Regions from separate parts of the Embleya australiensis genome, predicted to be linked through region 1. Evidence: predicted binding sites of a transcription regulator. Region 1 holds the regulator's gene; each other region holds the start of a gene.

What was found. The regulator HrcA, encoded in region 1, represses chaperone genes, less so after heat shock. The targets are predictions, from matches to a motif close to TTNGCACTCNGNNNNNCNGAGTGCNAA.
Region 2: the regulator HrcA is predicted to act here: its motif matches at 7,231-7,257, upstream of groES (co-chaperone GroES).
Region 3: the regulator HrcA is predicted to act here: its motif matches at 7,627-7,653, upstream of groL (chaperonin GroEL).

The regions. Positions count from the first base shown of each region.
Region 1 covers NZ_CP182422.1:2,400,226-2,409,617, forward strand. Annotated here, with positions in the region: gene ACMXN5_RS09985 (PhoH family protein) at 1-684, opposite strand, end outside; gene ACMXN5_RS09990 (ribonuclease Z) at 899-1,810, opposite strand; gene ACMXN5_RS09995 (histidine triad nucleotide-binding protein) at 1,817-2,179, opposite strand; gene ACMXN5_RS10000 (16S rRNA (uracil(1498)-N(3))-methyltransferase) at 2,271-3,011, opposite strand; gene ACMXN5_RS10005 (NAD(P)H-dependent flavin oxidoreductase) at 3,008-4,078, opposite strand; gene dnaJ (molecular chaperone DnaJ) at 4,906-6,039, opposite strand; gene hrcA (heat-inducible transcriptional repressor HrcA) at 6,042-7,058, opposite strand; gene ACMXN5_RS10020 (MBL fold metallo-hydrolase) at 7,209-7,964, shown strand; gene ACMXN5_RS10025 (DUF3097 domain-containing protein) at 7,994-8,824, shown strand; gene ACMXN5_RS10030 (WD40 repeat domain-containing protein) at 8,887-9,392, shown strand, end outside.
Region 2 covers NZ_CP182422.1:4,580,027-4,589,418, forward strand. Annotated here, with positions in the region: gene ACMXN5_RS19950 (transglycosylase domain-containing protein) at 1-1,195, opposite strand, end outside; gene ACMXN5_RS19955 (L,D-transpeptidase family protein) at 1,432-2,055, opposite strand; gene tsaB (tRNA (adenosine(37)-N6)-threonylcarbamoyltransferase complex dimerization subunit type 1 TsaB) at 2,206-2,889, shown strand; gene rimI (ribosomal protein S18-alanine N-acetyltransferase) at 2,929-3,417, shown strand; gene tsaD (tRNA (adenosine(37)-N6)-threonylcarbamoyltransferase complex transferase subunit TsaD) at 3,410-4,453, shown strand; gene ACMXN5_RS19975 (hypothetical protein) at 4,456-4,731, shown strand; gene ACMXN5_RS19980 (polysaccharide deacetylase family protein) at 5,020-5,913, shown strand; gene ACMXN5_RS19985 (class I SAM-dependent methyltransferase) at 5,932-7,164, opposite strand; gene groES (co-chaperone GroES) at 7,399-7,707, shown strand; gene groL (chaperonin GroEL) at 7,842-9,392, shown strand, end outside.
Region 3 covers NZ_CP182422.1:3,243,648-3,253,039, reverse strand. Annotated here, with positions in the region: gene ACMXN5_RS13760 (HelD family protein) at 1-588, shown strand, start outside; gene ACMXN5_RS13755 (HD domain-containing protein) at 1,117-1,779, shown strand; gene ACMXN5_RS13750 (DUF4031 domain-containing protein) at 1,850-2,119, opposite strand; gene ACMXN5_RS13745 (hypothetical protein) at 2,199-2,582, shown strand; gene ACMXN5_RS13740 (ARPP-1 family domain-containing protein) at 2,546-3,553, opposite strand; gene ACMXN5_RS13735 (hypothetical protein) at 3,550-5,070, opposite strand; gene ACMXN5_RS13730 (Uma2 family endonuclease) at 5,350-5,661, opposite strand; gene groL (chaperonin GroEL) at 5,840-7,468, opposite strand; gene ACMXN5_RS13720 (cold-shock protein) at 9,292-9,392, opposite strand, start outside.

The sequences.
Region 1 (9,392 bases):
CTCGGCCGAAGTGTTCTGCGCCTCGTCGAGAATGATGAACGCGTCATTGAGTGTGCGGCCGCGCATATATGCGAGCGGAGCGACCTCGATGGTGCCCGCAGCCATCAGGCGCGGGATGGAGTCGGGGTCGATCATGTCGTGCAGCGCGTCGTAGAGCGGGCGCAGATACGGGTCGATCTTCTCGTAGAGGGTGCCGGGCAGGAAGCCGAGGCGTTCGCCCGCCTCGACCGCGGGCCGGGTCAGGATGATCCGGGTGACCTGCTTGGACTGCAGGGCCTGGACGGCCTTCGCCATCGCGAGGTAGGTCTTGCCGGTGCCCGCCGGGCCGAGTCCGAACACGATGGTGTGCTCGTCGATCGCGTCCACGTAGCTCTTCTGGTTGAGCGTCTTGGGACGGATCGTGCGGCCGCGGTTGGACAGGATGTTGAGGGTCATCACCTCGGCGGGACCGTGTCCGTCGTTCGAGCGGACCATCGCCACCGAGCGCTCCACGGCCTCCTCGTTGAGCGGCTGGCCGGTGCGGACGATGACCAGGAGTTCGTCGAAGAGCCGGCGGACGAGGGCGACCTCGGCCTCGTTGCCGGAGACGGTGACCTCGTTGCCGCGGACGTGGATGTCGACCTCGGGGAAGCCCTGCTCGACCACTCGCAGGAACGAGTCGCCGGAACCGAGGAGCGCCACCATCGGATGCTTGGCGGGGATCGTGATCTTCGCCTGGGCCTGCGCGGTCGGAGTTGCCCGGGAGTCGGTCCGCGGGGTGTTCTCGGAGCTCGCGCCTCGCGCGTTCGTCGTGGGAGCCATGGGCGGCCTTGGCGGCCTGATCACGCCTCATTTCCGTGCTCGGGAAGCGGTTCGATGCTGCTCAATGGTAACTCTCCGGCCCCCGCGAACTTCGGGATTATTCCGGCGCCGGCCGGCGGCGCGGGATCGTGATCCGGTCCAGGTCGTGGGCGGCGATCGTGTCCGGGAACACCTCGCGGGCCTGGTCCAGGAGCGGGCCCACGTCGGGGTAGCGCTGCGAGAAGTGGGTGAGCACCAGTCGCCGCGCGCCCGCCTCGGCCGCGATGGCCGCCGCCTCGCGGGCGGTGAGGTGGCCGACCTCGTGCGCGAGGTCGGCGTCGGCGTCGGCGAAGGTGGACTCGCACACGAGCAGGTCGACGTCGCGGGCCAGCTCGACCGCGGCCGCGCAGCGCCGGGTGTCCATCACGAAGGCGAACTTCTGCCCGGGTCGGGGCACGCTCACCTGCTCCAGGGTCACCGCGCCGATCCGGCCCTCGCGCTGGAGCCGGCCCACGTCGGGACCGGCCACGCCGTGCGCGGCGAGTCGCTCGGGCAGTATCCGGCGGCCGTCCGGCTCGACGACGCGGTAGCCGTAGGACTCGACCGGGTGGGACAGGCGGCGGGCCTCCAGCGTGAACGGCCCGGCAGGGGTGTGTACGTGCTCGCCCGCGAGCGGGTGCTCGACCAGCACGGCGGCCTCGTGGAACGCGGTCGCGTGGTGCAGTCGGTCGAACCAGTGTTGCCCGCTCGCCGGGAAGTGGGCGGTCACCGGGTGCGGGACCCGGTCGAGCGAGAGCCGCTGGAGCACGCCGGGCAGGCCGAGGCAGTGGTCACCGTGGAAGTGCGTGACGCAGATCCGGGTGATGTCGTGCGCGGCCACGCCGGCGTGCAACATCTGGCGTTGGGTGCCCTCGCCCGGGTCGAACAGCAGCCCCTCGCCGTCCCAGCGCAGCAGGTAGCCGTTGTGGTTGCGCTGCCGCGTCGGGGCCTGGCTCGCGGTGCCGAGGACGACGAACTCCCTGGTGCTCATGTACGCCTAACCGGGAGGCCAGCTCAGCCCGCGGCCGCCGAGGAGGTGCGCGTGTACGTGGAAGACGGTCTGGCCGGCGCCGGCGCCGGTGTTGAAGACGATCCGGTAGCCCGAGTCGGTGATGTCCTCGGCGGCCGCGATCACGGCGGCCTCGGCCAGCAGTGCGCCGGCCACATCGGGGGCCTCGGCGCCCAGTTCGCCGGCGTTGGAGTAGTGCGCGCGCGGGATGACGAGGATGTGCGTGGGCGCCTGCGGGTTGATGTCGCGGAAGGCCACCACGTCCTTGGTCTCGTGGACGATCGTGGCCGGGACGTCGCCGGCGAGGATCTTGCAGAACAGGCAGTCGGCCTGGGGTTCCCCCGCAGCCATGGGTGCCTCCATCGGGTCCGTGTCGATCACGAGCGGTCGCCGTCGATCGTAGTGGGCCGGGCCCCTCGCTCGCGCGGGTCCGCGGGGCGGCTCAGCTCCAGCGGCCGGAACGGGCCAGGAGGACCGAGGCGGCCGAGACGCCTGCCGTGGAGGTGCGCAGTACGGTCGGGCCGAGTCGGTAGGCGGTCGCGCCGACGGCGGTGAACGCGGCCAGTTCGTCCGGGGTGATCCCGCCCTCGGGGCCGACCACCAGGACCAGGTCGCCCTCGCTCGGGACGGCGGCGGTCGCGATCGGCTCGCCGGCCGCCTCGTGCAGGACGCCCGCGAACGAGGCGGCGGCCAGCAGCGCGGTCACCTGCCGGGTGCTCATCGGCTCGGTGACCTCGGGCAGGTGCAACCGACGGGCCTGCTTGCCCGCCTCGCGTGCGGTGGCGCGCCACTTGGCCAGTGCCTTGGCCCCGCGCTCGCCCTTCCACTGGGTGATGCAGCGGGCGGCGGTCCAGGGCACGATCACGTCGACGCCGACCTCGGTGGTCGTCTCCACCGCGAGTTCGCCGCGATCGCCCTTGGGCAGCGCCTGGACCACCACGATCCGGGGTGCGGGGGCGGGTTCCTCGGAGCGCGAGTCGACGTCGATGTAGAGCGTGTCCTTGCCTTCGGTGCGGTTGACCGTGCCGTACACGGCCAGTCCGGCGCCGTCGGCGAGGACGATCGGCTCACCGGCCGCGAGCCGGCGCACCGTGACGGCGTGTCGGCCCTCGGCTCCGTCCAGGACGACCTGCCGGCCGTGCCGGATCGTGTCGCCGGGGGCGAGGAAGACGGGGGCGCTCAAGCGGATGCCTTTCGGGCTGCGGCCATCTCGTCGACGAGCCGGTGGATCACCTCGGCGGCCGGCTCCTCGCGGGCGAGGCGCCAGCCCTGACCGGCCCACAGGGCCAGGCCGTCGGCCTCGCCGCGCGCGGCGGCGGCCTTGCGGATCGGCGCGACCAGGTGGTGGACGTACGGGTAGACCCCGGGGGCCTCGGCCTCGTGCCGGGCGGCGAAGCCGTTGTGCAGCCCCCGCGCCCAGCGGCCGGAGAAGGCGCGGGTGAGCACGCTGCGCTCGAAGGCGGGGTCGCCGAGCGCGGCCTTGTGCGCGGTGGAGGCGACGCTTTCCGGGCAGCGCAGGAACGCGGTGCCCAGTTGGGCGGCGCTCGCCCCGGCGAGCCGGACCGCCTCGACCTGCCGACCGGTCATCAGGCCGCCGGCGGCGATGAGCGGGAGGTCGGTCTCGGCGGCGATCAGGGTGAGCAGCGTGAGCAGGCCGTACGGGGCGGGGGCGGCGGGGTTGTCGAAGCTGCCCTGGTGGCCGCCGGCCTCGCCGCCCTGGACGCACAACGCGTCGACGCCGTGCGCGACGGCGAGCCGGGCCTCCTCGGGGGTGGTGACGGTGGCGACGGTGAGCGTCCCGGCCGCCCGCAGCACGGTGATCGCCTCGGTGTCGGGCAGGCCGAAGGTGAAGCTCACCACGGGGACGGGGCGGGCCAGGAGGAGGTCGAGCTTGGCGTCCCAGTCGTCGCGCTCGACGCCCGGCGCGGGGGTGCCGACACTGCCGCCGTAGCGCGCGGCGGCCCGGGCCAGCGAGCGGGCGTAGCGCGCGGTGAGCTCGTCCTCGGCGCGGGTGGGCGGCGGCTGCGGCATGAACGCGTTGACCCCGAACGGCACGTCACCGACCAGCGAACGCAACTCCTCGATCTCGGCACCCAACGCCGCGGCCGACCGATACCCGGCCGCCAAAAACCCGAGCCCCCCGACACGGGTAACCGCCGCCGCCAACGCGGGCCCGCCGGCCCCGGCCATCGGCGCCTGCACGATCGGCAGTTCGGTCAGCCGGGTCGGATCGACGTTCGTCGCCATCATGCTCCCCGTTCCCTCGATCGACGGCACACCCACAACCAACCCAAGCCTAGGCGCCCCCGACCTCCCCCGAACCGAACCCCACCCACGGACCCGGCGGGCGGCGCGATAGCGGCCGCCGGTACACGAACCCGGCGACGCGGGGCCGCGGAGCGGTCACGTCACGCCTCCGGTTGCGGGTGGCCGGCGCGCGGCCGGCCAGAGTCGGAGATGGGCCGCCGCCGGCGTGCGGGGCTCCGAGACATGGGGCTTCCGGCGAGGCGGGCGCACTGCTCGGCAAACCCGGCCGGCAGCAGGGAGCGGGTGGGTGGCCGGGTCGGGTTCTCCGAGGTCCCTTCCGGGTGGGTCGGGCGTGTTCGGCGCGCGTTGCGCTTGCGGTTGCGGGTGGCCGGTGCGGGGCGGGTCGGAGTCGGTGATGGGCCGCCACCCGCAGCCAAAAGCGCAGCGGAAGCCGGAACACCCGGCCCACTCGGTGAGGCCGCCGGAGAACCCGGCCCGAGCGCCTTCCTGCTCCCCGTTCCTCGGCCGGATTTCGCCGACCAACGCACCCGCCCCGCCGACGCACCGCAGTCCCCGAGCCCCACACACCGTTGACGGCTCGGTCCACGGCCCTGATCGGCCCCGGTGTCACGCGGCCAAAGTGTGCCGTGACCGCTTCGTGTGGCCGGGCCCGGTTACCGGGCGCGGTCGGGTCCAGCCCGTCCGGCGTTCGAGGACGCTCGCCGCAGGCGGCCCCATAGCGCCGGACGCGGCCGAGTCCCGGCCCGTCCGGCGCCTGAGGGCGACGTCACGGCGCGCCGCCGCGCTCAACCGCACCCGTACCCCGCCCGCTACCGGCCGTTGAAGGCGTCCTTCAGGCGGGAGAACAGGCCCTGTTGGCCCGGTGTGAATTGTCCCGACGGGCGTTCCTCGCCGCGTAGTTTGGCCAGGCGGCGGAGCAGTTCCTCCTGCTCCGGGTCGAGCTTGTTCGGCGTTTGCACCTCGACGTGCACGACCAGGTCGCCGCGGCCGCCGCCGCGCAGGTGGGTGATGCCCCGCCCGTGCAGCGGGATCGACTGGCCCGACTGGGTGCCCGGGCGGATGTCGATCTCCTCCGTGCCGTCCAGCGTCTGCAGCGGCACCTTGGTGCCGAGCGACGCCGCCGTCATCGGGATGGTGACCGTGCAGTGCAGGTCGTCGCCGCGCCGCTGGAAGGTGGCGTGCGCGACCTCGACGATCTCCACGTACAGATCGCCCGCCGGGCCGCCGCCGGGACCGACCTCGCCCTCGCCCGCGAGCTGGATCCGCGTACCGCTGTCCACGCCCGCCGGGATCTTGACGGTGAGCGTGCGCCGCGCGCGGATGCGGCCGTCGCCCGCGCACTCGGGGCACGGGTGCGGGACCACGGTGCCGAAGCCCTGACACTGCGGACACGGCCGCGACGTCATGACCTGGCCCAGGAACGACTTGGTGACCTGGCTGACCTCGCCCCGCCCGCGGCACATGTCGCAGGTCTGCGCCGTGGTGCCCGGAGCCGCGCCCTCGCCGTTGCACGTGTTGCACGTGACGGCGGTGTCCACCTGGATCTCCCGGGTGGTGCCGAACGCGGCCTCTTCGAGGGTGATCTCGATCCGGATCATCGCGTCCTGGCCGCGGCGCGTGCGCGAGCGCGGTCCGCGCTGGCTGGCCTGGCCGAAGAACGCGTCCATGATGTCGCTGAACCCGAAGCCGGCCTGGCCGAAGCCACCACCGCCCCCGCCGCCCCCGGAGGACAGCGGGTCGCCGCCGAGGTCGTACATCTGACGCTTCTGCGGGTCCGAAAGGACCTCGTAGGCGTTGTTGATCTCCTTGAACCGGTCCTGCGTCTTCGGGTCCGGATTGACGTCCGGGTGCAGCTCCCGAGCGAGCCGGCGGAAGGCCTTCTTGATTTCCTCCGGGGTGGCGTCGCGCCGTACCCCGAGGACCTCGTAGTAATCGGTAGCCAACTCTACGACTCCGCGAGGATCTGTCCGACGTACCGTGCCACGGCGCGCACCGCTCCCATCGTTCCGGGGTAGTCCATCCGGGTCGGCCCGAGTACTCCGAGCTTCGCCAGTGTTTCCTGCCCACTGCCGTATCCGACGGCGACCACCGAGGTCGCGGCCAGTCCTTCGTGCATGTTCTCGTGTCCGATCCGCACGACCATGCCCGGGTCGGTCGCCTCGCCCAACAGCCGCAGCAGTACGACGTGTTCCTCGAGTGCTTCCAGGACCGGGCGGATCGTGTTCGGGAAGTCCATGCCGAAACGGGTCAGGTTGGCCGTCCCGGCCAGGACGACCTTCTCTTCCTTGTGCTCGACCAGGGTGTCGAGCAGGGTGGCCAGGATGTCCGCCACGATCGGCCGTTCCTCGGCGGTGAACGGCTCGGCGAGATCCTGGACCAGCAACGGCACATCGGCGAACCGCTTGCCGGTGATGCGGCTGTTCAGCCGCGCCCGGACGTCGGCGAGCAGGTTCTCGCCGACCGGGCCCGGCGTGTCCATCACCCGCTGCTCGACCCGGCCCGTGCTGGTGATCAGCACCAGCATGACCCGGGTGGGCGCGAGGGTGAGCAGCTCGACGTGCCGGATCGTCGAGCGGGTCAGCGACGGGTATTGCACGACGGCGACCTGATGGGTCAGCTGCGCGAGCAGCCGGACCGTACGGCCCACCACGTCGTCCAGGTCGACCGCGCCGGCCAGGAAGGTCTGGATCGCCCGGCGCTCGGCGCCGGACAGCGGCTTGACACCCGCGAGCCGGTCGACGAACAGCCGGTAGCCCTTGTCGGTGGGCACCCGGCCGGCGCTGGTGTGGGGCTGCGTGATGTAGCCCTCCTCCTCCAGCGCGGCCATGTCGTTGCGAATGGTGGCCGGGGAGACCCCGAGGTTGTGTCGGTCCGCGAGCGCCTTGGAGCCGACCGGCTCCTGGGTCGCCACGTAGTCCTGCACGATGGCACGCAGCACGTCCTGTTTCCGATCGTCGAGCATGGTGCGCACCTCCCTGACCCGTTCTTCCACCCGTTGCCGTGTCGCGTAGGCGGTGGTTCGTCCCACTGGTTGGCACTCCGTCCCGCCGAGTGCCAGTGTACGGGTCACCCGATCCGGACCGTACCCCTGCGTCCGTGCCAAGGTTGACGCATGCTACGCGCCGAACAGCCGAAACACGCCACGTGGGAGCCGATCGGGCCGGGCGTACTGCGTCGTCGGTTGCCCGGCCTCGAACTGAATGTGGCGGTCGTCACGGGGCGGGACGGGATCCTGCTCGTGGACACCGGTTCGCACGACCACGAGGCCGCCGACATCCTGGCCTCGCTGGCCCGCGAACTGCCCGGACACGGATTGCCCGACCGGGTGGTCGCGGTGGTGAACACCCACGGTCACTTCGACCACTGCTACGGCAACGACGAGGTGCTGCGCGCCTTCCCCGACGCGGAGATCTGGGGCCACGCGGACCTGCCGGAGTACCTGGAGCGGTGGGCCGAGGCCGGGCGGGCGAGCGGCATCCACCACGGGTTCGACCCGGAGCTGATGCGCGCGGCGCGGATCGTGCCGCCGACCCGCCCGGTGTCCACGGGCACGCCGGTGACCGTGGATCTGGGCGGGCGCGAGGTGGTGCTGTTCGCGCCCGGTCGTGGGCACACCGACCACGACGTGGTCGTCCACGTACCGGACTGCGGCGTGCTGATCGCCGGGGACATCGTGGAGGAGAGCGGGCCGCCGGTCTTCGGCTCGGACGCGTTCGCCGCCGAGTGGAGCGATTCGCTGGCCCGGGTGCGGGGGTTGGACGCGAGTGTCTGGCTGCCCGGACACGGCGCGGTCGTCGACGAGGAGTTCGTGATCCGGCAGAACCGTTGGCTGGCCGAGGTGGCCGCCGGGCGCGTCGTACCGGACTGACGTACCGTCACCCGGCTAGCGTCGTGGTCATGCGCAGTTATGGACCCGAGTCGCTGATCCCGGGATGGAAGAAGGACAAGCCCGTCCCGGAGGTCGCGGCCGACCGCGATCTGGTGGTGGAGGAGGCGTCCACCGGCTTCTGCGGCGCGGTGGTCCGGGTGGAGAAGACCCCCGAGGGCTTCACCGTCACGCTGGAGGATCGGCACGGGCGGCTGCGGGTGTTCCCGATGGATCCGCGCGGGTTCCTGATCGATGGCGAGGTGGTCACCCTGGTCCGACCGACCGCCCCCGGTCCGGCCCGTGCCCCGGGGCGCACCGCGTCGGGCTCGATCGCGGTACCGGGCACCCGGGCCCGGGTCGCACGCGCCGGGCGGATCTACGTCGAGGGCCGCCACGACGCCGAGTTGGTCGAGCGGGTGTGGGGCGACGACCTGCGGATCGAGGGCGTGGTCGTGGAGTATCTGGAGGGCGTCGACGATCTCCCGGACGTGGTCCGCGAGTTCGCGCCGGGCCCGGGTCGCCGCCTCGGCGTGCTGGTCGACCACCTGGTACCGGGCTCCAAGGAGAGCCGGATCGCGGGCCGGGTGAGCGGTGACCACGTGCTGGTGGTGGGACACCCCTATATCGACGTCTGGCAGGCGGTACGCCCCGCCTCCGTCGGCATCGCGGCCTGGCCGGACGTCCCGCGCGGCGTCCCGTGGAAGGAGGGCGTCTGCGCGGCCCTCGGCTGGCCGGTGAACCCGCCCGCGGCCTGGCGCCGCATCCTCGCGGCGGTCGACTCGTACCGCGACCTGGAACCGGCCCTGCTCGGGCGGGTCGAGGAACTCATCGACTTCGTGACGGCGCCGCCCGAGGGGTGAGGCCCCGGTCGACGCGATGGCCGGCCCTCACCGCGCGCGACCTGCGGCGCTACCGTACGGCGATGGCGCAGGAAGAGATCACCCTCGTATTGCCGGACTCGGCCGGACCGAAGTATCGGTTGTTCGGCGTCTTCGACACCACGTTCGTCCGGTCCGCCCGCTCGGGTGACGGGGCGGCTCGGGAGACGCGCAAGGACTTCGCCGACCCGGCCGCCGCCGTGATCGCGCTGCGCCGGGAGGTGGGCAAGGCGATGCGCGCCGGGTTCGTGCGACTGGGCGGGGCCGAGGACCCGGTGGTGCTGGAGTTCATGCCGCCGGGCAAGACCTCGTCCCGGGCCATGGACCTGCATCCGGACGGGCGCACCGTGCTGATCGCCTACGACGGCGCGATCCGGCTCGTGGACGTGGCGACCGGGGTCCGCCGCACGGTGTACGCGGTGCCCGCAGCCGAACGGCCGACCGGCATCGACACCGCGCTGTTCGACGCGACCGGATCGGCCGTGGTCTACACCGTCGGCGGCTCGACCCGGCGACTGGACCTGGGCACGCTGCACGAGCAATCGTTGGC
Region 2 (9,392 bases), 2.2 Mb from region 1:
CGTCGCGGCGGGTGGCGTCGTTGACGAACTGTTTGACGTAGTTCGGCCCGCCGTAGACCGCGACGATGCGCCCGGTGCCGGGCTCCACGGACGCGGCGGCCACCCGCACCCCGACGTCGACGGAGCGGTCCGTGGGGTCGAGCGACTGGGCGAGTTGGTCCTGCACGGTCTTGTACAGCGTCTCGGTCTTGCGCTTGTCGAACGTGGTGGTGATCGCGTAGCCGCCCGCGTCGAGCCGGTCCTCGTCGACCACCTTGTGGTCGAGCAGGTAGCGCTTGGCCATCTCGACCAGATAGCCGTTGACCCCGGCCAGGTTGGCCGCCGGGCGCGGATCGACCGGCTCCGGGAACACCATGCCGGCGCGCCGCTCGGGGGTCAGCCACTTCTCCTTGACCATGCCGTCGAGCACGTAGTTCCACCGGGCGAGGATCCGCCGCCGGCCCGCCTCGCCCGCGTTGCGCACGTCGTTGGCGCTCGGCGCGTTGAGCAACACCGCGAGGTAGGCGCCCTGTTCGACGGTGAGCTGCCCGACGTCGATGCCGTAGTACGCCTGTGCGGCGGCCTCGACGCCGTAGGCGCCGCGCCCGAAGTACACGCTGTTGAGGTAGCCGGTGAGGATGTCGTCCTTGGGTACGGTGCGGTCGAGCTTGACCGCGATGATCGCTTCCTTGAACTTGCGGCCCAGCGTCTGTTCCTGGGTGAGGTAGACGTTCTTGACGTACTGCTGGGTGATCGTCGAGCCGCCCTGGAGGCCGCCTCCGCCGCCCGCGAGATTGCTCAGCAGGGCGCGGACGGTGCCGGTGATCGAGACGCCGGAGTTCGAGTAGAAGGAGCGGTCCTCGGCGGCGAGCACCGCGTGTTGCACGTCGATCGGGATCGCGGCCAGCGGCACCGCCTGCCGGTTGGTGGCGCCGGTGCGGGTGATCTCGGTGCCGTCGCTCCAGTTCCAGACGTTGCTCTCCTGCCGGGCCTGCGCGTTGACCGTCTCGGGAACCGGGGTGATCGCGTAGACCAGGCCCACGGCGGCGAACAGGCCGGACAGGGCCAGGAGCAGCAGGGTGAGCAGGTGCTTGAACGAGGGCAGCCAACGGCGCGGACCCCGGCGATTGCTCCGGGGATAGTCGAACAGCCTGCGCCGGGGAGTCGGCCCCTGGACGTCGCCGGGACCGCTCGGACCGGAGGAGTCGTGCGCCACGCCGCCCACCTGTTCCTCGGTGCCATTGCCCTGACGGGCCCTGCCGGTCGCCCGCGTGTGCCCGGTGGGGCCGGTGGGGCCAGAGGGATCATCATCCCGATGATATGTGGGCAAAGCTGAAGAAAGGCCGCCGAATCGGACAATGGTGGGCGTGGCGTGGCGGACCCGATCGGCTCAGGGCCTCGCGGCGGCGCTCGGCGCGTCGCGACCGGGGCTCGGCGCGTCGCGACCGGGGCTCAGGGCACCACGATGACGGGTGTGCCGACCGGGGCGAAGTTCCACAGCGCGACGCCGTCGTCCGGCGTCGAGCGGATGCCCGCGCTCTGCTTGGCGGGCGGTGCCGAGGTGCGCGGGCGGGCGGTGCCGGTGGGGGAGGGGCCGGTTTTGCCGCCGCTGTCGATCTGGTCCAGCGGGGTGTCCGTGGCCGCGAAGCCGAGCGGCACGCCCTGGACCGCGCCGAAGCGCACCGAGTAGGTGATCCGCAGGCCGTCGCTGCCGGTCTGCGCCTCCTCCTTCTTCAGCGTCACCTGGAACGTGCCCGGCTGCGGCTTGACCGGCGCGGCGGCCACCCGGTAGTCGCGCAACATGCGCTCGGCCTCGTCGACCAGCCAGACGTGGTTGTCCTTGAGCGAGTACACGACCCGCTTGCCGGTGCCGGAGTTGGCCGGCACGGGCGGTGGGACGTAGGCCGGCGCCACGGGCGCGCCGGAGGCGCCGGACGGGGTCGGCGTGCTCGTACGCGCTATCCCCCGATTGTCCGGTGCGGAGTTCGCGGCCTGGACCGCGAGGAAGCCGACGCCGACCAGCGCGGCGATGGTGATGCCCGCGACGGCCACGCCCGGGTTGAGCCGCTTCGCCATTGCCTTGGGTCCCTCTTCCGCCGTGTGTCGGCCTCCATGGTGCCGGCAGCCGGTGTCCCCGCGTCGGAGCCGGGTCGGCTTTTCCCCGCGAACGCGTCCCGGGAGGCGCCGGTGGGCGGGCCCGCGCTCCGCGGTCGGTAGCCTGGTGCCGTGCTGCTGCTCGCCTTCGACACCGCCACCCCGGCCGTCACGGTCGCCCTCCACGACGATTCCCGCGTGCTCGCCGGTTCCACCCGGATCGACGCGCGCCGGCAGGGCGAGTTGCTCGCGCCCGGCATCGTCGACGTGCTCCGGGCGGCGGGACGCACCCGCGCCGAACTCACCGACATCGCGGTCGGCGTCGGCCCCGGGCCGTACACCGGCCTGCGGGTGGGCATCGTGACCGCGCTCGCGTTGGGCGACGCGCTCGGCATCCCCGTGCACGGCGTATGCACCCTGGACGCGCTCGCGTACGCGGCCGGCCGCGACGCCACGGTCGCCGGGCCGTTCACGGCCGCGACCGACGCGCGCCGCAAGGAGGTCTACTGGGCGCGCTACGACGACGCCCACACGCGCGTCGAGGGACCGTCGGTGGACCGCGCCGGCGACCTGGCCGCGACCGTCACCGCGCTGCCCGCCGTCGGCGCGGGCGCCGCGCTGTACCCGGACGCGTTCGCGGACGTGCGCGGCCCCGAACACCCGGACGCCGCCGCGCTCGCGGCGTTCGCCGTCGAACGCCTGACCGCCGGCCTCGCCCTGCTCCCGCCGGAGCCCCTCTACCTGCGCCGCCCCGACGCCCAGGTCCCCGCCGGCTACAAGGCCGTCACCCCCGCGGGGCCCCCGCCCGGGGCGTAGCCCGGCCGGGCCACGCCGGGCAGGGCCTAGACTTCCGGCATGGAATTCGGGTCTCGCCTGCGGCGGATGCGGTGGTGGGACATCGAGGCCGTGATGCGACTCGAGCACGAGTTGTTCGCCGAGGACGCGTGGTCGGCGGGGATGTTCTGGTCCGAGTTGTCGGAACCGGAGATGCGGCACTACGTGGTCGCCGAGGACGAGACGGGCACCCTGGCGGGATACGCCGGGCTCGCGGTGATCGGCGACGAGGGCGACGTGCAGACCATCGGGGTGCGCCGCGATCGGTGGGGCACGGGCCTGGGCGCGCTGCTGTTGACCGAACTGCTCGACCTGGCGGTGGCGCGCGGCTGCCGGGACGTACTGCTCGAGGTGCGGGTGGACAACGCCCGCGCGCAGGCGCTGTACGAGCGCTTCGGCTTCAAGGGGATCGGCGTGCGCCGGGGCTACTACCAGCCCGCCAACGTGGACGCGTTGGTGATGCGCTGCGATCTGAAGGAACGTCGGGAAGGAACGGCCACCGGTGGCTGACGAACCACTCGTCCTGGGCATCGAGACCTCGTGCGACGAGACCGGCATCGGCATCGTGCGCGGCACCACGCTGCTCGCCGACGCGGTCGCCTCCAGTGTCGACGAACACGCCCGGTTCGGCGGTGTGGTGCCCGAGGTCGCCAGCCGCGCGCACCTGGAGGCGATGGTGCCGACGGTGCGCCGCGCGCTCGCCGACGCGGGTGTCACGATGGGCGACATCGATGCGATCGCGGTCACCTCGGGTCCCGGCCTGGCGGGCGCGCTGCTGGTGGGCGTCGCCGCGGCCAAGGGCTACTCGGTCGCCCTCGACAAGCCGCTGTACGGCGTCAACCACCTGGCCTCGCACGTGTGCGTGGACCAGCTGGAGCACGGCAAGCTGCCCGAACCGTGCATGGCGTTGCTGGTCTCCGGTGGGCACTCCTCGCTGCTGCTCGTGCCCGACATCACCTCCGACGTGCGCCCGCTGGGGTCGACCATCGACGACGCGGCGGGCGAGGCGTTCGACAAGGTCGCGCGCGTGCTCGGACTCGGCTTCCCGGGCGGCCCGGTGATCGACCGGTGGGCGCGCGAGGGCGACCGCGCCGCGATCGCCTTCCCGCGCGGGCTGACCGGTCCGCGCGACGCGCCGTTCGACTTCTCCTTCTCCGGCCTCAAGACCTCGGTCGCGCGCTGGGTCGAGGCCCGGCAGCGGGCCGGGGAGAGCGTGCCGGTGGCGGACGTGGCGGCGTCCTTCCAGGAGGCGGTGGTCGACGTGCTGACCCGCAAGGCGATCCGGGCCTGCAAGGAGAACGGCGTCGAGCACCTGATGATGGGCGGCGGCGTGTCCGCCAACACCCGCCTGCGGGCGCTGGCGCAGGAGCGCTGCGACGCGGCCGGGATCGTGCTGCGCGTGCCGCGGCCGGGCCTGTGCACCGACAACGGCGCGATGGTCGCCGCGCTTGGCGCCGAGATGGTCGCCCGCGACCGGGCCCCCTCCACACTGTCCATCCCGGCCGACTCGTCGATGCCGGTCACGATCTCGCAGGCGGTGTCCTGACCATGGCGATCGCGGCGATGTGGGAGGCCAGGACCGAGTCCGGCGACGGTGCGGCGCTGGCCGCATGGGTGCACGAGGTGGCGCTGCCCGTCGTGGCCGGCGCGCCCGGCCTGGAGCGGATCGAGGTGTTCGCCGCCCCGGACGCACCCGACGGGGACCGCGTGGTGGTGATCGCGCTGTGGACCGGCCCGCCGGTGGCGCTGCCCGAGCCACCGGCCGCCCTGGTCGCCCGGCCGCCGCACACCTGGAACTTCGAACGGCTCAGCGTCGGCCCCTGAAGCCTCGGCGCCGCCCTCGCCCCGCCCGAGTCGGCGCAACACTCGACCCGCGTCCGACGAGGAGGCCATTCGCAAGCCGGACGTGGGTCGAGTGCCTTGGCTGATGGCTGCGTGCCGCCGCACGTGCCATTGGCCTTGCCGGGAGTGTGCCCAGCTCATCGGCTGCTCAACAGTCCTTCGACAGTCCCTTGAACAGGGCTTGTCCGGACCGTGACAGGCCGCCGCGCCGCGTAGCGTGGGCGCGGGTGGATCGGGCGAACGGTCCAGGCGACGGAAGGGCCGGCGACAGTGGCGCATGGAACGGTACAAAAGCGGCGAGGCGTATTCGCCTCGGTCGGCGTCGGCCTGGCCGGCGTACTGCTGCTCGCGCTGACCGGCTGTGGCGGCGGATCCGACGACACGTCGTCGGTGAAGGCGACCGAGGTACCCTCCGGCGGTACCTCGACCGCGGCCGCCAAACCGGCGCCCGCGGCCAAGCCGGACACCCCCGGCGCCGACCCCGCCACGCTCGCCGCGAAGTGGAACCTGAAGCCGTTCGCCGCGCCGCCGGCCCCGCCCGCGGACAAGCCGATCAAGGGAGGCGGGCCCAAGCCGCCGGTGGTGGAGAAGATCCCCACACAGGAGAAGATCGTGTTCATCACGATCGACGACGGCGCGGAGAAGGATCCCAAGTTCCTGGACATGATGCGGGACCTGCGCATCCCGGTGGCGATGTTCCTCAACGACACCTACGTGCGCCAGGACCCGGAATACTTCCGCAAGCTCCAGGACCTCGGCGCCACCGTGCAGAACCACACGCTCTCCCACCCCGACCTGAAGACCCTGGGCGCCGACGCGCAGAAGCACCAGATCTGCGGCCAACAGGACCGGCTCGGCGAGCTGTACGGCAAACGCCCGACGTTGTTCCGCCCGCCCTACGGCAACTGGAACGCGACCACGCAGACGGTGGCGGGCGGTTGCGGCGGAATCGGCGCGATCGTGAAGTGGCAGGAGTCGATGCAGATCAACGACATGCAGTACGCGGGGGAGAAGAAGCTGCACCCGGGCGACATCATCCTGGCCCACTTCCGCGGCCCGAGTGAGCTCAAGGGCACCACGATGACCGAGATGTTCGGCAACATGCTGCGCAAGATCCAGGCCCAGGGCTTCACGATCGCGCGCCTGGAGGACTACATCGGCTGAGGACCGCCCCGGCCCGGGTCACCCACCGCAGGGCACCGGGTGACCGATCAGCATCGTGGGCGCGCCCGCCACCCGGGTCAACAGCACCGTGGCCGCGTTCGGACCGGTGGGGCGGACCCGGCGGCGGACCTCCTCCGGCTCGACCGCAGAGCCGCGCTTCTTGACCGTCAGAGTGCCGACGCCGCGCTCGCGCAGCAGGGCCTTGAGCCGCTTGAGGTTGAACGGCAACACGTCGGTGATCTCGTACACGCTCGCGAACGCGGTGTGCACCAGCCGGTCCGAGGTCAGGTAGGCGATCGTCTCGTCCACCAGGTTGCCGTCCACCAACTCGCCGACCTCGGACACCAGATGGGCCCGGATCACCGCGCCGTCCGGCTCGTAGAGGTAGCGGCGCATCGGGCCCACCGGCGCCTGCCGGACCATCCCCGAGGCCAACTCGGCGCCGCCGGGCAACAGGGTGGCACGCAGACCGGCCCGGGCGAGCCCGCCCCACCACAACACCGCCTCCTTGACGTCGCCGCGGTCGGAGACCCACTCCGCCTCCATGCCGGCGGGCACGATCTCGTGCGGGATGCCGGGGGCCACCTTGGCCGCGCCGGCGGGGACGCGGGCGGCGAGGGTGCTCAGGAACGAGAAGGGCGGCGCGTACGACTCGGGGTCGAAGGTGCGACCGCGGGCGGTGCGCCGGGCCGGGTCGATCAGCGCCGCGTCGTAGCCGGACGGATCCACCTCGGTCGCGTCCGCGCACTCGACCGTGAGCAGGTCGGCCAGGCCCAGCGCCTCCGCGTTGGCCCGGGCCACCGCGCAGGTCGCCGGATCGAGGTCGACCGCGTGCACCGCGACCCCGGCGCGGGCCAGCGCGAGCGCGTCGCCGCCGATGCCGCAGCACAGGTCGATCGCCCGGCGGACGCCGGCCGCGGCCAGCCGGGCGGCCCGGTGGTCGGCCACCGAGGTCCGGGTGGACTGCTCCAGGCCGTTGGACGTGAAGAACATCCGGTCCGCGTCAGCCCCGAACTTGGCCCGGCCGCGCTGCCGCAACCGGGTCTGGGTGAGCGCGGCGGCGATCAACTCCGGCGGATGTTCCCGACGCAACCGGGTGGCCAGCGACAACTCGTCCGCGGCGTCGTGTTCGGCCAGCAGGTCGAGCAGGCAGCGGCCCTCGTCGGTCCGCAGCGCGGTGAGGGCTTCGATGGCGTCGGTGTGCACCCGGCCATTCTCGCCGAGCGCCCGGCCCCATCGATCCGCGCCCATCGGCATGAAGCCGGTCCCCGTAGATCCGCGCCCATTGGTATGAAGAACGCTCGCGACGCGCTGAATCTGGCACTCTGGTTGACGGAGTGCTAACCGCCACCTAGTGTCTGTGCTGGCACTCTCCCCATGAGTGTGCCAGTGCGATACGAGCAGGTCCGGCACCCGCGACGACGGATCTGTCCCATTCGCCGACAGACATTTTTCCGTGAGATCTCCGAAGGGGGAGGTCGCATCGTGACGACCGCCAACACCAAGGTTGCCATCAAGCCGCTCGAGGACCGCATCGTGGTTCAGACGCTTGAGGCCGAGCAGACCACCGCGTCGGGTCTCGTGATCCCGGACACCGCCAAGGAGAAGCCCCAGGAGGGCGTCGTCCTGGCCGTGGGCCCGGGTCGTTTCGAGGACGGTCAGCGTCTGCCGCTCGACGTCGCCGTCGGTGACACCGTGCTGTACAGCAAGTACGGCGGCACCGAGGTGAAGTACAACGGCGAGGAATACCTCGTTCTCTCGGCCCGCGACGTGCTCGCGATCATCGAGAAGTGACATCGCGCTGACGCGCCGGAACCGGTGACGGTTCGACGACCCCGCCCCGGATCGCCCTGCCCTCGCGGCCGGTGGACCCGGGGCGGAGTCGGTTGTACGACGTCGAAAAGCAACCTTTAAGGACGAAGACCCTCATGGCGAAGATCCTCCAGTTCGACGAGAAGGCCCGGCGGTCGCTGGAGCGCGGCGTCAACGCGCTGGCCGACACCGTCAAGGTCACGCTCGGCCCCAAGGGCCGCAACGTCGTGATCGACAAGAAGTTCGGTGCCCCGACCATCACCAACGACGGCGTGACCATCGCCCGTGAGGTGGAGCTCGAGGACGCGTACGAGAACCTTGGCGCGCAGCTCGCCAAGGAGGTCGCGACCAAGACCAACGACATCGCGGGTGACGGCACCACCACCGCGACGGTGCTCGCCCAGGCGCTGGTGCGCGAGGGTCTGCGCAACGTGGCCGCCGGCGCGGCCCCGATGGACCTGAAGAAGGGCATCGACCTCGCCGTCGCCGCCGTGTCCGAGCAGCTGCTCGGTACCGCCCGCGCGATCGACGGCAAGGAGGACATCGCCGCCGTCGCCGCGCTGTCCGCCCAGGACAAGCAGATCGGCGAGCTGATCGCCGAGGCCATGGACAAGGTCGGCAAGGACGGTGTGATCACCGTCGAGGAGTCCCAGACCATGGGTCTGGAGCTGGAGTTCGCCGAGGGCCTTCAGTTCGACAAGGGCTACCTGTCGCCCTACATGGTCACCGACCAGGAGCGTATGGAGGCCGTCCTCGACGACCCGTACATCCTGATCCACCAGGGCAAGATCTCGGCCATCGCCGAGCTGCTGCCGCTGCTGGAGAAGATCATCCAGGCCGGCGCGTCGAAGCCGCTGCTGATCGTGGCCGAGGACGTGGACGGCGAGGCGCTGTCCACCCTGGTCGTGAACAAGATCCGCGGCACCTTCAACGCGGTCGCGGTCAAGGCCCCGGGCTTCGGCGACCGCCGCAAGGCGATGCTGGAGGACATGGCGATCCTGACCGGCGGTCAGGTCATCGCCCCCGAGGTCGGCCTCAAGCTCGACCAGGTCGGCCTGGAGGTGCTGGGCAGCGCCCGTCGCATCACCATCACCAAGGACGCCACCACCCTGGTGGACGGCGCCGGCGACGGTGCCGCGATCGCCGACCGGGTCAAGCAGATCAAGCGTGAGATCGAGTCCACGGACTCCGACTGGGACCGCGAGAAGCTGCAGGAGCGGCTCGCGAAGCTGGCCGGCGGCGTGTGCGTGATCCGCGTGGGCGCGGCCACCGAGGTCGAGCTCAAGGAGAAGAAGCACCGTCTCGAGGACGCGGTCTCCGCGACCCGCGCGGCCATCGAGGAGGGCATCGTCGCCGGCGGCGGCACCGCCCTGGTGCACGCGGCCTCGGTGCTCGCGGAGAACCTGGGCCAGACCGGCGACATCGCGACCGGTGTCTCGGTCGTGCGTCGCGCCGTGGTCGAGCCGCTGCGCTGGATCGCCGAGAACGCGGGCCTCGAGGGCTACGTGATCGTCAACAAGGTGCAGGAGCTCGGTGTCGGGCACGGCTTCAACGCCGCGACCGGCGAGTACGGCAACCTGGTCGACTCGGGCGTCATCGACCCGGTCAAGGTGACCCGCTCCGCGCTGCAGAACGCCGCGTCGATCGCGTCGCTGCTGCTCACGACC
Region 3 (9,392 bases), 840 kb from region 1:
GACATCGCACAGGGCACCACCCCGTGGGCCACCCCCGGCTGGGCCGAGACGCTGCGCCACCTCGGACACGAAGGAGCCAGGATCGAGGAACTGACCCGGGGCTTTCGGGTGCCGCTGCAGATCCTGGAGTTCGCGAGCCGGTTGTTGCCGCTGATCGCCCCCGGCCTGGCGCCGGCGTCCTCGGTCCGGCAGGCGGCGGGCGCCCTGGAACTGCGCGCGGTCGAGCCGGGCGAGTTGGCCGCGCGGTCCGCCGAGGCGGCCGTCCAACTGCTCGACCACGAGGGCTCGATCGGCCTGATCTGCGCGGACGCACGGGTCCCCGAGGTCGCCGCCGCCCTGCGGGCGACCGACGTCGCACACCGCGTCCTGGGCACGGACGACGACATCGACACGCCCCGAATCAGCGTGGTCCCGGCATCGCTCGCCAAGGGCCTGGAGTTCGACCACGTAGCGGTCACCGAACCGGCCGAAATCGTCGCCGCCGAAGCCCAGGGCCTGCGCCGCCTCTACGTGGTACTCACCCGCGCGGTCTCCGGCCTGATCGTCCTACACGCAGCCCCACTACCCACCGCGCTCACGACCCCTTAGGCCCTGCCCAGCGGCTCGTGCCGAGTCCACGCCGCCCGGCACCGCGCCTCGCCGCACCGGAGAAACAGCCGAACAGAACCACTATGCGGCTGCTTCTCCGGCACGCCGATGCACGGCACCGGACGACGCGGCCTGATCCAAGCTCCGCCGAACAGAGCCCGCCCCACCACCCCAGAGCCCGCCGCCCACCCGCACACGGCCCCCCAACCCGCCCCTTGGCGCGTCAGCGCCCACGCCCCGGGCCGCCCCCGTGATCGACGAGCGCAGCGAGGAGAGCGGCGGAGCCGCGAAGTTCGGGCTGGGTGACCCGGAGCGAAGCGGAGGGGCACCCAGCCCCGAGCGAGGGGCCGCTTTTTCTTGGAGGAGCGAAGCGGGGGAAAGAAGAAGTGGTCCCTCGCGAGCCGGCGCGAAGCGCCGGACAAACAACCCCTCGCGAGCCGGCGCAAAGCGCCCAACAATCCGAGTGAACCGCGTGTGTCGAACCGGTTGGTGGTCGGCTTCGCTCGCTCGTTCTGCCATGCTGGCCAAGTGGAACGCATCCAGGAGTCCGCGACCGTGACGCTGCGGGACCAGTGGGCCCGGCTCGTCGGTGAGCACGCCGAAGCCGGCGCCGTCGTCGAGAGCCTGCTGGCGCGCTATGCCGAGCCGCACCGCCGCTATCACGACACCGACCATCTGCGCACCGTGCTCGACCTGATCGGCGAACTGGCCTACGAGGCCGACGACGCCGACGCGGTCATGCTCGCCGCGTGGTTCCACGACGCGGTCTACGATCCGGCCCGGGCGGACAACGAGGAGCGCAGCGCGCGCCTCGCCGAGCGCGGGCTGCGCGAGGCGGGCGTGGCGCCGGCCCTGGTGGCCGAGACGGCGCGCCTGGTCCGGGTGACCGCCGAGCACGCGCCCGGCGAGCACGACCACAATGCCCACGTGTTGTGCGATGCCGACCTGGCCATCCTGGCCGCCGACCGGGAGCGCTACGAGGCGTACACCGCGGCGGTGCGCGAGGAGTACGCGTTCGTCCCGGACGAGGCGTTCCGCGCCGCCCGGGCCGCCGTACTGCGCGACCTGATGTCGCTGCCCCGGCTGTTCCACACCCGCCTGGGCGCGGCGCGCTACGAGGAGGCGGCCCGCTTCAACATGCGTGCCGAACTGGAGCGCCTGGAAGGCAGCATCCCGCGCCAGCAGTCCTGAACCCGGTCCGCCGGATCCCGTCCCGAGCCCCGGCTCGGCGCCCGGGACCCGCGGCGCGCCCGGCCGGGGGTCAGCGCGGGCTGTACCGCTTGCGCCGCCGCAACCCCGCGCGGGTCAGCCGGACCACCAGCTCCCGGCTGGAGACCGGCTCGGCTCCCCGCTCCAGCGCGAGGGCGTACAGATCGGCCGGCACGTCGTAGTGGTCCCGGTCGAACGCGCGTTCCGGCGCGCCGAGTTCGCGCGCGAATTCGTGCAGTTCGGCATGCGAGACGTCACTGACCAGGTGCGACCACAGCCGCCCGCGCCCGGGCCAGGCCGGGGGATCGATGAGAAGTGCCACGCGCTCGATTCTCGTACACATCCGGCTCCGCCGTGATCGGGCGCCCGCCGGACCCGCCGTGATCACCCACACTGGGCACATGAGCAAGGATCCCACCGACGTCGCCCTGCTGACCGCCCGCGCCCTGGTCCTGGCCGACCTGCGCACGCACGGCGCCGAGACCCCCGAGACGGTGACCGTCGTCGAGCACGCCCTGGTCGAGCGCAAGTGGTGGGTCGAGCAGTGGCCCGACGGTGCCGCCTACGTGCCCGGCCTGGTCGGCCAGGACGTGCAGGAGGCGCTGGCCGAGCAGGGCCGGGTGTGGCCGCCGTGCCCGCTGCACGACGACCACCCGCTCTACCTCGAACCCGAACTCGGCGAGGACCCGCACTGGGTCTGCGAGCGGGCCGGCACCGTGATCGCCCCGCTCGGCGCGCTGACCTCGACTCAGCCGCCGAACGAGCGCGCGGTCAAGGACGCGTAGATCGGCCGGTCGGCGCCCACCGCGTACGCGCCGACCCAGCCCTCGCCCTCGGCCCGACCCACGGTGACCCCGGCGTGGGCGACCTCCCGGGTCGTGGTCACCACCTGGTCGGCGCCGGCGCCCAGGGCCGCCTCGGCTCGCCGCTGCTCCTCGGCGTCGGCGGCCCGCAGTGCCTCGGCGAGCACGTCGTACGGGTCCCCGGCCGCCGCGCCGTCGCCGCCGGGCAGGGTCAGGACGGTCCGACTCGGCGGCGGGTCGCCCGGGTCGTGCAGGCCGTGGCGGATCGCCTCCGCGCCGTAGCAGAACCGGATCAGCGGCGCCCACATCGCCGACCAGTACGCCCGCGAGGGCGCCCGCTCGATCCCGGCGACCTCGCCGTCGAGCAGCACCACCGCGCCGACCTGGTCCGGCACGCACTCGAACTCGGCGACGAAGCCCTCCAGTTCGAGGGCGTAGTGCTTCGTGAACAGCGCCAGGTTGCCGGTCTCGGCGAGCCCGGCGGAGGCGTTGAACCGCTGTACGGCCGGCCACAGCCGGCTGTACCCGTCCGCGTCGGCACTCGCCGAGGCGGCGGCGCGCAGCGTGAGCGGCAACACGGCGAGCGGCTGCGGCCCCGCAGGGATCAGTCCGGGCTGGGTCTGCTGCACGCACATCGCCGCGTCGAACGCCAGCTCGCCCGAGGGCTCGACCAGCGCGGCCCGGGGCATCGCGTGGTCCTGCGCGCTGCGCTCGACGAGCACCGCGAGGTGACACGGGACCAGCGCGACATGCGGGCTGTGGTTGACGAAGGTGAGCGTGCCGTAGCCGCTGGTGCCGATCCACAGGTCGGTGGGCACGGTGACGGTCGGCGCGTCGACGGTGTCGCCGAGCAGCGGCAGCACCTGCATCCGACCGACGCTCTGCACCCGCCCGAGGGCGCAGTCGGCCAGCAGGTCGCCGATCGGCAGCGTGTCGTGGGCGAGGGTGGTCATGCGGTCACCTCCGGGTGGGCCAGGCGCAGCAGCGCGGGTATGGCGGCGGTCGGGTCGGCGGCCAACATCAGTCGGCACCAGGCGAGTTCGAGGGCTTCGGGACGGTGGACGGGGGCGAGCGGCAGGCCCGGCGCGTAGCCGCGCAGGCCGGCCGCCTCGGCGGCGAGGACGGGGGAGAGCTGGACCACCGGCACCGCGACGCCGAGGGTGCGCGCCGCGTCGAGCACCTGGGCGAATCGGCCGGCGGGCGCGTTCTCGTAGCCGTCGCCGACCACCACGATCAGCTCCGCGCCGGTACGCAGCGCGGCGACCAGGGCCTCGGCGGCGGCGGTCGGGCCGGCGGGGTGGACCAGCCGGCCGTCCGGGACGCCGCCGATCCACACGTCGTGGCAGGTGCCCGCCGCCGCCCGCAGTGCGTCGCGCAGGGCGAGCACGGCGGCGATCGGCCGGAGCGGCTGGTCGGTGCCGCCGCGCATGGAGGCGGAACCGTCCAGGACGAGGGCGACCCGGCGGCCGGCCAGGTCGAGCCCGGCCGCGGTGCGCGCGGCGCGCCGGTCGAGCGCGGCGGCGACCTCGGCGGTCATGCCCTCGGCGAACGCGTACAGGTAGAGCCGGACCGCGTCGTAGCGATCCGGGTCGACGTCGACCGCCACGCCCGCCCGAGCGGCCTGCCGCTGTCCGGCCAGCCGCTGTCCGACGGTGAGCCGGGCGGCGGTCAGCTCCAGGACGCGGGCCGGCTTCTCGTGCGGGTGGTACCGGCCGCGCAGCCCCTCCAGGGTTTCGAGCGGCAGCGCGGCGCCCGCGTCCAGGTCGGTGCGGGCGGCCCGATACGCGACCGGGAGCGGCAGCGTGTACGGACCCTCGGCGCCCAGCACGAACGCGACGCACTCGCGCACCGCGGCGGGATCGGCCCGGTCGGCGGCCCAGCGGTCGATCTCGCGGGCGAGGATGCGGTGTTCCTTCGGGTCGAGTTCGCCTCCGGCGAGTCGTTTGGTCAGGATCGCGCGCAGGATGCCGCTCAGCCGCAGACCCCACGCGTGCCGCAGGGCGCCGGCCAGCTTGTCCCGGTAGCGCACCGACCACAGTTCCAGGGAGGTGGAGCCGAGCACGGTGCGCAGGATCAGTCGGCGCACCCGCGCGTTGTTCACCCGCCGCTCGGCCAGCATGGCGAACAGCTTGAGCCGGCGCGGCACGGTCAGCGCGGCGACCGCGGCGCGGACGGCGTCGCCGTCGTGCTCGTGCGCGGGTGTGCCGAGCAGGTGCAACACGCCGAGCTGCCGGCTGCGGTCGGTGGCCCCGGGGGAGCACACCAGGCCCGCGTACAGCCGCCGGTCCAGCGCGGCCATCGCCCGGTGCGCGTCCTCTTCGAGGGCGAGGTGCTCGTCGCGGGTGTTGTAGAAGGAGGCCCGTCCGGTCGCGGCCACGGCGACGTCCAGGAAACGCACGACGGTGGCGGCGGCCTCGGCACGGGCGGGGTTGTCGGCGCTGAGCGCGCGCACGATCTCGGTCTCGGTCATCGAAATGGGCTCCCCCGTGGGCACCCGGGGCAGGTCGCGGGTCCGGTGTCGATCTCGGTACGTAGCCGGGACCGCTTCCAACCCATCGGAAACGGCACTGTACGAACACGCAGTTCCCCGGGTGCGATGGCGCGCGACTTCGGGCAGGTCACGGGTCCCGGATAGGGATTCGAACCCCAAGCACCCCAAAAGCGCTTGTACGCCAAGACAGAAGGAACACGTAGTTCCCGAAGTCGCCTCACGAGCCTACGAGCGAGCGACCGGCGATGCCGGCGAATATCACCGCGGCGGGAAGCCTGAGGTGTCCAACTCGATCCCGAAGGGATCGGGGATGACGACCGAGCCGCCGAAATCGACACGTTGCACCCGCTGATAGACCTTGCCGTCGGGCTCGGAGTACAGCGTTGCCGCCGGGCCGTCCTTGTCCCACCGATCGACGAGCAGGTAGAGCGGAATCGGTCCGTGTGCGTACGCCCGCAGCTTGTCGACGCGGTCGATGCTCGCATTGCTCGGGGAGGTGATCTCGGCGACGAGAAGAATCCGATGCGCCGGTGTCGGCGTGGCCACGTCTTCCCGAGCCATCACCACCAGGTCGGCCGCCCGGAGACCATTTCAGGGTAAGTCGCCTGTGCCACTCGAACGAGCGAACACGCTTCGAACAGTGGTGGAAGGGCCCGCAGGGACGCGAAAGAGGCGGCCCCCCCGAAGGGGACCGCCTCTTTCGTGGAGCTACCGACCGGGTGGGTCGGGACTGCCGATCCTCAGCGGATCAGAAGTCCATGCCGCCCATGTCCGGGGCGCCGCCGCCGGCCGGAGCGGCGTTCTTCTCCGGCTTGTCGGCGATGACGGCCTCGGTGGTCAGGAACAGCGCGGCGATCGACGCGGCGTTCTGCAGCGCGGAACGGGTGACCTTCGCCGGGTCGATGATGCCCTCGGCGATGAGGTCCACGTAGTCGCCGGTCGCGGCGTTGAGGCCGTGACCCGGGGTCAGGTTGCGCACCTTCTCCACAACCACGCCACCCTCGAGGCCGGCGTTGACCGCGATCTGCTTGAGCGGGGCCTCGACGGCCAGGCGCACGATGTTCGCGCCGGTGGCCTCGTCGCCGTCCAGGTCGAGCTTGTCGAACGCGATGGTGGACGCCTGGAGCAGGGCCACGCCACCACCGGCGACGATGCCCTCCTCGACGGCGGCCTTCGCGTTGCGCACCGCGTCCTCGATGCGGTGCTTGCGCTCCTTGAGCTCGACCTCGGTCGCGGCACCGGCCTTGATGACCGCCACGCCGCCCGCGAGCTTCGCCAGGCGCTCCTGGAGCTTCTCGCGGTCGTAGTCCGAGTCGGAGTTCTCGATCTCGGCGCGGATCTGGTTGACCCGACCCGCGACCTGGTCCGAGTCACCGGCGCCGTCGACGATGGTGGTCTCGTCCTTGGTGACGACGACCTTGCGGGCGCGGCCGAGGAGTTCGAGACCGGCGGTGTCGAGCTTGAGGCCGACCTCCTCGGAGATGACCTGGCCACCGGTGAGGATGGCGATGTCGCCGAGCATGGCCTTGCGACGGTCGCCGAAGCCCGGAGCCTTGACGGCGACGGACTTGAAGGTGCCGCGGATCTTGTTCACGACGAGCGTGGCCAGGGCCTCGCCCTCGACGTCCTCGGAGATGATCATGAGCGGCTTGCCCGACTGCATGACCTTCTCGAGGAGCGGGAGGAGGTCCTTCACCGAGGTGATCTTCGAGTTGACGATGAGCACGTAGGCGTCTTCGAGGACGGCCTCCATGCGCTCCATGTCGGTCGCGAAGTAGGGCGAGATGTAGCCCTTGTCGAAGCGCATGCCCTCGGTGAGCTCGAGCTCGAGACCGAAGGTGTTGCTCTCCTCGACGGTGATGACGCCTTCCTTGCCGACCTTGTCCATGGCCTCGGCGATCATCTCGCCGATCAGGGGGTCAGCGGCGGAGATCGAGGCGGTGGAGGCGATCTGCTCCTTCGTCTCGACGTCCTTCGCGAGCGCGAGCAGCTGCTCGGAGACGGCCTCGACGGCCTTCTCGATGCCACGCTTGAGGGCCATCGGGTTCGCGCCGGCGGCCACGTTGCGCAGGCCCTCGCGGACGAGCGCCTGGGCGAGGACGGTCGCGGTCGTCGTACCGTCACCGGCGACGTCGTCCGTCTTCTTGGCGACCTCCTTGACCAGCTCGGCGCCGATCTTTTCGTACGGGTCCTCGAGCTCGATCTCCTTGGCGATGCTCACACCATCGTTGGTGATGGTGGGCGCACCCCACTTCTTCTCGAGCACGACGTTGCGGCCCTTGGGGCCCAGCGTGACCTTGACGGCGTCGGCGAGCTGGTTCATCCCGCGCTCGAGGCCGCGGCGCGCTTCCTCGTTGAACGCGATGATCTTGGCCATGTGGTGAAGTCCTCCCAGAACGGGGGTGAGTGCCGGACCGCACAGGTGCCCGCGACGGACGACCCGACCACCGCGAGGATCCCTCCCTCACGGGTGCCGAGCCTCACCGGCCCGGTCCGTTTCTGTCACTCTCACATCCAGAGTGCTAACGCCAATGATTAGCACTCGGCCATGCCGAGTGCAAGCGCAACGGGCGAGTCCAAGGCCCCCCACTCCACACCCGCGCGTGTCACACACCCCACCCCCACGCCCACCCGACCCCGCATCGCAGCCCATCCACATGCCACCCACCCCGACCTCGGCCACCCCGACACGGCTTCGCGCGTGCCGCGCACACCCCACCGGGTTCGGCCGCCGCCCACCGCACGGCGCCCGCCCCGCCTGCCCCGGGGCGGGCCGGAATCGGCGCTTCCCGGCCACCGCGCCACCCGTGCCCGCACGGGACGGGGTGCGCCGCCTGCGCCCCCCGGGTTGCGGGCGCCCGCCGACGCCAGGCTGCCCGCCACGGTTTCGGCGGCAGGCCCGGATCGGGGATCCCGGCCGCCGAGCCCGCCCGCACCCGTGCGGGACGGGGTGTGCGCCTGTGCCCCCGCGTTGTGGACGCCGCGCCCGCCGCCGCCCGGGTGCCCGTCCGGCACGGTTTCGGCGGCGGGCCCGGGTCGGAGTTCCCGGCCGCCGAGCCCGCCCGCACCCGTGCGGGACGGGTGTGCCCACACCGGGTTTCGGGTGCCGCGTCCGCGTGCACGGCGCCGGGCCGGGGGCCGGCCCGGATCGGGAGTCCCGGCCGCTGGGTCTGCGGTGGTTGCGTGGTCCGTGTTCGGGGCGCCGCCCGTGCCCGCACGGTCGAGGTGTGCCGCCGGTGTCCATGCCGGGCTTGAGTGCCGCGCCGGCCCGCGCCGCGTCGGCCCACGCCGGGTCCGCCCGCACCGGCCCTGGCCGCGTTGCCCGCGCCCGCCCGGGGCCGGGTGTGCCGCGTGTGTCCATGCCGGGTTTGGGTGCCGCGGCTGCGCCATGTTGGCTCGCGCCCGCGCAGATCCGGGTGTGTCGCCTGTGCGTGCACCGGGTTCGGGCACCGCGCCCGCCCCACGTCCGCCGGTGCGTGCGCGACCGTGGCGGTTGGGTGGCTCGGGCCCTGGGCATTGCCCGCACCCGGACGGGTTCGGATGTGCCGCCCCTGGGCCCACCTCGGGTTCGGGTGTTATGCCCGCCCTGGCTCACGCCGGGGCGTCTGTGGCCATGCCGAGTTCGGGTGTGGTGCCTGTTGCACGCCGGTCTGCCCGCCGCTGCGCCTGCGTCGGGTCCGGTCGGGGTGCCTGTGGTTGCGCGGGGTTGCGTGGCGGGCTCGGCTGCGTTGGTTGCCTGTACCGCCGTACCGGCGCCGGCGATACCCCGCGGCCGCTTCGCCTCGCGCCGCCTGTCCGGCCCCGGTCGGCGCTCCCGCATGCCGCCGCCCGCCGAACCCGCACCTGCCGCGCCCACGCCGCGCTGCCCCGACCCGGCGCCCCACCCGCCCGCGCCGCGCCGCCCGCCCCGGCCCCGGCCCGCGCTCCGCCGCACCCGTACCCGCACCTACTGTGCCCGCGCCGCGCTGCCCCGGCCCGGCGCCCCGCGCCGCGCTGCGCCGCCCGTCCGGCCCCGGCCCGCGTTCCGCCGCACCCGTGCGTCCCGCCGCCGCCCGTGCAACGACCGGGGCCCGGCCCCCGCTTGGCGGGAAGGCCGGGCCCCGGTCATTGATCCGACAGGATCGGGCGCGTTATGTGCCGCGATGTGTCGTGCAGTCCGTGTGTGGACCGTTTCAAGCAGAGGAGCGCATGGCTCCCGGTTCAGGCGGTGACGCGGACCATGTCGGCCTGCGGCCCCTTCTGCCCCTGCGAGATCTCGAACTCGACTCGCTGCCCCTCCTCGAGCGTCCGGTACCCGTCCA